One region of the Polaromonas sp. P1_F2 genome, then DNA from elsewhere that is predicted to be linked to it. Evidence: predicted binding sites of a transcription regulator. Region 1 holds the regulator's gene; each other region holds the start of a gene.
What was found. Region 1 encodes sigma-54, which starts transcription at its own class of promoters, with help from an activator protein. Its sites were predicted from a motif close to TGGCANGNAANCTGCTTT; they were not measured.

Region 1 (2,231 bases):
CCGAGGTGTCGATGTAAATCGTGACGGTGTCCGTCGTCAGGTGCACATAGACGCGCACGTCGGGCCAGCGCGTATCGACGCTGGGCCGCACGTCGTCGAACTTGGCGCGAAAGCGGTCGGCGATGGCGTCCTTGATCTTCAGCGCCGCGAAGTTCAGGCTTTGCAGCGGGCTGTGCTGGGCGGTGATCTCGACCTTGAAGGTCTGCTTGGGCGTGAACCAGATTTCCCAGGCCACGTTGGCCGCGGCGTTGTAGAGGTCTTGTTCACTGCGGTACTGGTTGTGCTGCAACTCAATCAGCACGCGCTGCGCCAGTCGGCTGTGCAGGTTGAGCTGCAGGGCATCGCGCCAGGAGGCCTGCAACTGCACGCCGGCGCGCCAGGCTTTGCCGTCGATACCGGTGACACGCTTGACCTCGGTGGCCAGCAGGGCCTCAACGCCGGCGGCGCACGGTAAAAACAATTGGAGCTGGTTCATGTCGGACTCTTGAAAGGGCTTACAACGACTTGCGCAAATTAGCCGGTGCGATGCGTAGGGCCTCGCGGTATTTCGCCACGGTGCGGCGCGCGCATTCGATGCCCTGCTCCTTGAGCATTTCGGAAATCTGGTTGTCGCTGAGCGGCTTTTTCAGGCTCTCGGACGAGACGAACTGCTTGATCAGCGCGCGCACCGCGGTGCTGGAGGCGTTGCCGCCGGTTTCGGTGCCGAGGGCGGAGCCGAAGAAATACTTCAGTTCAAAGGTGCCGAAGGGCGTGCCCATGTACTTGGCGGTGGTCACGCGCGAAATCGTGGACTCATGCAGGCCCAGCTCGTCGGCGATCTCGCGCAGCACCAGCGGGCGCATGGCGAGTTCGCCGTGCGTGAAGAAGTTTTTCTGCCGCTCGACGATGGCGCTGCTCACGCGCAGGATGGTGTCGAAGCGCTGCTGGATGTTCTTGATGAACCAGCGCGCCTCCTGCAGCCGCTGCTGCAGCGCCTGGCCGCCCTGGCCCTTGTGCTGCTTGAGGGCGTTGGCGTAGATGTCGTGCACACGCAGGCGCGGCATCACGTCGCCGTTGAGCGAGACCTTGAAACCCCGGCCCGACTTCACGACGATGACGTCGGGCACGATCAGGTTGCGCTCCACGTTCACGAAGCGGCGGCCGGGTTTGGGGTCGAGCCGGCCTATCACGGCAATCGCACCCCGGACGGCGGCTTCGGTGAATCCGCACAGGTGCGACAGGCGCTTCAGGTCGCGTTTGGCCAGCAGTTCCATGGGCTGCTTGCACATGGCGATGGCGGCGCGGGTCTCCTCGCAGTCTTTGCAGTCCAGCAGCTGCAGGCCCAGGCATTCGGCCAGGTTGCGCGCGCCCACGCCGGCCGGCTCCATGTGGTGCAGCAGCTTGAGCGCCATGGCAAAACGCTGCTCGAGGTCTTCGGCCTGTTCCAGGTCGTCCCCGGCCAGGCCCGCCGCGAGCGAAGCCAGGCTGTCTTCGAGGTAGCCGTCGTCATTGAGCGACTCGATCAGGAAATGCAGGGCCGCGCGGTCCTCTTCGGACAGGCGCAGGCCCAGCGACTGGCGGTGCAGATGGTCTTGCAGCGACTCGTGGGCACCTGTCAGGTCGGAGGCCTCGGTGTCGCCCTCGTCGTTATTGTTCTTGCGCGCCGGCGCATCGCTGCCCCATTCGCTGTCGTCGGGCGTGGTCTCCACCGTGCCGTCGCCTTCCCAGCTTTCCTCGAGCTTGGGTTCGGCGCTGACTTCGGCTTCGCCTGCAGCTGAAATGCCAGCGTCCTCAGTGCCGCCGCTCGGCGACTCCGCCGCGGATTCAAACTCGCGGCTGTCCTGGCTGACCGGCGTGTTGAGGTGCTCCAGGCCGAACTCCTCTCGTACAGCGGTTTCTTCCGCCACCTCGAGAAACGGGTTTTCGTCGAGCATCTGCTCGACTTCCTGGCTCAGCTCGAGCGTCGACAGCTGCAGCAGCCGTATCGACTGCTGCAGCTGGGGCGTCAGCGCGAGGTGCTGCGAGACGCGGAGTGACAAACCCTGCTTCATGTCAACGGTCTCTGATGAGCGCGAAGAAGGAGTTCGAGCAGGGGCCGCGGAACTGGCTTTGCCAGGCCGCAGGCGCCGTCCCCGGAGGGGGAGAGGGAGCTACACGAAGTGAGCGACAACAGGGGGGAACCATCTCTACATCTTGAAGTGTTCACCGAGATAGACGCGGCGTACGTCGGCGTTGTTCACGATCTCGGAGGG
Region 2 (2,231 bases), on a different contig from region 1:
CACCTTCCTGGACGAGCGCCTGGCGCAGCTGCAGCCCGACATGATCATCGTGGACGCCGAAAGCGAAGCCCGCGACTCCCTGGAGCACGTGGTGATGGCGACGCGGGACGCCCGCCGGCCCATTGTGCTGTTCACCAATGACAACGACACCAGCCACGTCAAGGACGCCGTCGCCGCCGGCGTGTCAGCCTATGTGGTGGCCGGCCTGTCCCCGGACCGCATCCGTCCCATCCTGGACGTGGCCATGGCGCGCTTTGAGCACGAGCAGGGCCTGCGCAAGGAACTGGCGCACGCCAAGACCGAGCTGCACGAGCGCAAGGTCATAGACCGGGCCAAGGGCATGCTGATGCAGCGCCAGGGTCTCTCGGAGCAGGCCGCCTACGAAAAGCTGCGCAAGGCCGCCATGGACAAGGGCCTGCGCCTGGGCGAGGTGGCCCAGCGCATGCTGGACGTCCTGGACCTGCTGGGCTGATCCGCCGGCCGGATCACCCCAGGCACCCTCAATTGGTGCAGCGCACAAATCAGGTGCACCTATCGGGATCCACATCGCGGCGCTTCGCCCATGTGAGGTTTTTTTCAGGGAGTGCGTGATTGCAAGCACAAGAAGACTTCCCTGGCATCTCCACTCTCTAGAACAACTCTTTTGGCAACGTTGGCCAACCCTGGCACAGCTTTTGCAATGCCCTAGGCACTGGTCAATGATGGCCATCCGGCACAGCACTTCAACGGCGAAGTGTGTGGTGCCCCAAGGAACAAAGGCGTTCGCACCCTGCATCACGTTTGACGTGGCTGCCCGGGTCGAGCGCCTTTTTTGTTTTTGTCTTTTGCTTTTTTACCTGGAGCCGACACATGACTGAACTGCTGAAATCTTCGCTGACACGCCGCACCGTGCTGCAGGCCGCGGCCGTGGGCGCCGTGGGCATCAACCCCGCCCTGCGCGCCGCCGTGTATGCGCAGGGATCGGACGCGCCCGAGAAAAAGGAAGTCAAGATCGGCTTCATTCCCCTGACCGACTGCGCCTCGGTGGTGATGGCCTCGGTGCTGGGCATAGACCAGAAATACGGCGTCAAGATCATCCCGACCAAGGAAGCCAGCTGGGCCGGCGTGCGCGACAAGCTAGTCAACGGCGAACTGGATTTCGCCCACGTGCTTTACGGCCTGGTCTACGGCGTGCACATGGGCACGGCCGGCCCCAAGAAGGACATGGCCGTGCTGATGACGCTCAACAACAACGGCCAGGCCATCACGCTGTCGAAGAAGCTCGCCGACAAGGGCGCTGTCGACGGCGCGGGCCTGGCCAAGCTCATGGCCAGCGACAAGCGCGAATACACCTTCGCCCAGACCTTTCCCACCGGCACGCACGCCATGTGGCTGTACTACTGGCTGGCCGCCAACGGCATCAACCCGATGAAGGACGCCAAGGTCATCACCGTGCCGCCGCCGCAGATGGTGGCCAATATGCGCGTGGGCAATATGGACGGCTTCTGCGTGGGCGAGCCCTGGGGCCACCGCGCCATCATCGACGGCATAGGCGTGACCGCAGTGACCACCCAGGACGTCTGGAAGGATCATCCCGAAAAAGTGCTGGGCACCACCGCCGACTTCGTCAAGAAATACCCCAACACCGCGCGCGCCGTCACCGCCGCCATCATCGAGGCCGGCAAATGGATTGACGCCAGCCTCTCCAACAAGAACAAGATGGCCGAGACCGTGGCCGACAAGAGCTACGTCAACACCAGCGTCGACGCCATCAACCAGCGCATCCTGGGCCGCTACCAGAACGGCATGGGCAAGACCTGGGACGACCCCAACTACATGAAGTTCTACAACGACGGCGCGGTGAGCTTCCCGTACCTCTCCGACGGCATGTGGTTCCTCACGCAGCACAAGCGCTGGGGCCTGATCAAGGAGCATCCCGACTACCTGGGCATTGCCAAGCAGATCAACCACATCGACGTCTACAAGCAGGCAGCCACGGCCGCCAAGGCCAGCGTTCCCAAGGAGATCATGCGCAGCAGCAAGCTGATGGACGGCACGGTCTGGGACGGCAAGGACCCGAAAAAGTACGCCGACAGCTTCAAGGTTCACGCCTAGCCCCGCGCCCCGCCACCCGCCCACCGAACCTTCCACCCCACGCAAAGAGGTCACGCCATGGTCAGTGCCGTATTCCACAGCCCGCTCGAGGCCGCGCCCGCGGCCCGCGGCGGCGACAAAGCCCGAGCCCGGGATAC
Region 3 (2,231 bases), on a different contig from region 1:
GCCGACAGCGAAATCGCCCGGCTGTGCTTCAAGTGCGCCGATGTCGATGCCAACTCGGGCGCCGGCAAGGTGTCGTTTGGCACGGAAGCTGCATTGTTCCATCAGGTCGGTGTGCCGACCATCGTGTGCGGCCCCGGCCACATCGCGCAGGCACACCAGCCCAACGAATGGGTCACACTCGACCAACTCGCCTGGTGCGAGCGCTTCATGCGCCGCCTGGCCGATGAAATCTGCGTGAACTGAAAACGTGATCCGAGCCGCAACCACCCTTTACCCGAAAGAACCCATTCCATGATGCAACGCCGAGATTTCCTGGGCACCGGCCTGGCCCTTGCCGCAGGCGGCGCCCTCGCCCAGTCCAATGCCAAGATCGCGCGCATCGTGGTGCCTTTTGCGCCGGGCGGCGTGCAGGACTTGCTGGCGCGCGCCATGTCCACCGAGCTCGGCCTGGCGCTGGGCCAGACCGTCATCATTGAAAACCGGCCCGGCGCCGGCGGCACCGTGGGCACGGCCTATGTCGCCAAGTCGGCGCCCGACAGCGGCGCCATGGTGCTGGGCGCGGCCAGCCACAACATCGCCGGCACGCTCTATACCAAGCTCAGCTACGACCCGCAAAAAGACTTCGCCCCCATGGCCCACATCGGCACCGCCGACTATGTGCTGATGATCCACCCCGACGTGCCGGCGAAAACCGCCGCCGAGTACATCCGCTACGCCAAGGCCAATCCCGGCAAGCTCAACTACGCCACCGCCGGCGTCGGCAGCGCCACGCACCTTTCGATGGCCTACTTCAACGGCCTGGCCGGCATCGATGTGGTGCACGTGCCGCTCAAGGCCACGGGCGAGGCGATCAACGAAGTGATCTCGGGCCGCGCCCATGCCGTGATCGCCGCCAGCATAGGCGCGCTGGCCTTTGCCAAAGACAGCCGCATACGCCTGATCGGCGTGACCTCGCCCAAGCGCTCCAAGTATTTGCCCGATGTCCCCACCATCGCCGAAAGCGGCCTGCCCGGCTACCAGTTCGATTCATGGTTCGGCCTGCTGGGCCCCGCCGCCACACCGGCGGCCGAGGTCAGCCGCGTCAACGCGGCCATGGCCAAGGTCCTCAAGGACCCGGTGGTGCTGGAGCGTCTGGACAAACAGGGCATCGAGCCACTGGCCATGAGCAACGCCGACTTCGCGAAGCTGCTGGCGGTCGATTACAAGCGCATGGCGGAAGTCGTCAGGGCCTCGGGCGCCAAGGTCGAATAAACGGCGAAGCGGCGCCCTGGTCGGCGGGCACAGCCCGCCGAAGCATGGCATGATAAATGCGTCATCCATTAGCTATTTGAAAGTCGCTTCATGCGGCTTTTTGTTTGCGGGGAGCACGAGACGCCCGACCAAGGGCGCAGTTGCGATGAAAGTCTGATACATGACCTGGTCCCTCATCGCGCGCGATTCATCGGGCGCGTTTGGCGTGGCGGTTGCCAGCAAATTTTTTGCCGTGGGCGCGCTGTGCCCGCACGCCCGCAGCGGCGTCGGCGCGCTTGCCACGCAGGCGCTGGTCAACCCGCTGTATGCCGCGCCGGCGCTGGACGGCCTGGCCTTCGGCCAGTCTCCCGACTACATCATCAAGCGCCTGACCTCGGCCGACGAAGGCCGTGACCACCGCCAGCTGCACCTGATAGGCGCAAACGGCCAAGCCGCCGGCTACACCGGCAGCGCCTGCATAGACTGGTGCGGCCACACGGCGGGCATTGGCTATTCCGTCGCCGGCAACATGCTGGCCGGCCCGCAGGTGATTGAAGCCACGGCGCTGGCCTATGAGGCCAATGCCCAACTCCCTTTTGCCGAACGCCTGATCACCGCCCTCGCTGCCGGCGAAGCCGCGGGCGGCGACAAGCGCGGCAAGCAGGCCGCCGCACTTTTGATTTACACCACAGAAGATTACTGCGCACTGGACATCCGCGTGGACGACCACACCGACCCCATCCAGGAACTGCGCCGCCTTTACGACAAAAGCCTGGAGCGCTACCAGCCCTTCAGCACCTGCCTGCCTTCGCGCCGCAGCCCGGCGGGCATCACCGACCGCGCCGTGATCGAGGCCGAGATCACACGTTTTCACGCACTGCGCGGCGGGGCCGCCGAATGACGGCCTTGCTCGAGGTGAGCGGCCTGCGCACCAGCTTCAAGCTCGAAGGCGGCGGTGAATTCGCCGCGGTGGACGGCATCAGTTTTTCCGTGTCCTCCGG

Region 2: AC1D0O_RS18295 (CmpA/NrtA family ABC transporter substrate-binding protein) is a predicted target of sigma-54. The motif match lies at 664-681, and genes of this name have one in related genera.
Region 3: AC1D0O_RS17790 (DUF1028 domain-containing protein) is a predicted target of sigma-54. The motif match lies at 1,297-1,314, and genes of this name have one in related genera.

What each region holds. Positions count from the first base shown of each region.
Region 1 is NZ_JBFUBN010000005.1:308,398-310,628, reverse strand. It holds gene AC1D0O_RS13045 (THUMP domain-containing class I SAM-dependent RNA methyltransferase) at 1-475, opposite strand, end outside; gene AC1D0O_RS13040 (RNA polymerase factor sigma-54) at 495-2,030, opposite strand; gene lptB (LPS export ABC transporter ATP-binding protein) at 2,166-2,231, opposite strand, start outside.
Region 2 is NZ_JBFUBN010000009.1:194,305-196,535, reverse strand. It holds gene AC1D0O_RS18300 (ANTAR domain-containing response regulator) at 1-472, shown strand, start outside; gene AC1D0O_RS18295 (CmpA/NrtA family ABC transporter substrate-binding protein) at 850-2,094, shown strand; gene ntrB (nitrate ABC transporter permease) at 2,152-2,231, shown strand, end outside.
Region 3 is NZ_JBFUBN010000009.1:86,963-89,193, reverse strand. It holds gene argE (acetylornithine deacetylase) at 1-243, shown strand, start outside; gene AC1D0O_RS17795 (tripartite tricarboxylate transporter substrate binding protein) at 292-1,251, shown strand; gene AC1D0O_RS17790 (DUF1028 domain-containing protein) at 1,412-2,131, shown strand; gene AC1D0O_RS17785 (ABC transporter ATP-binding protein) at 2,128-2,231, shown strand, end outside.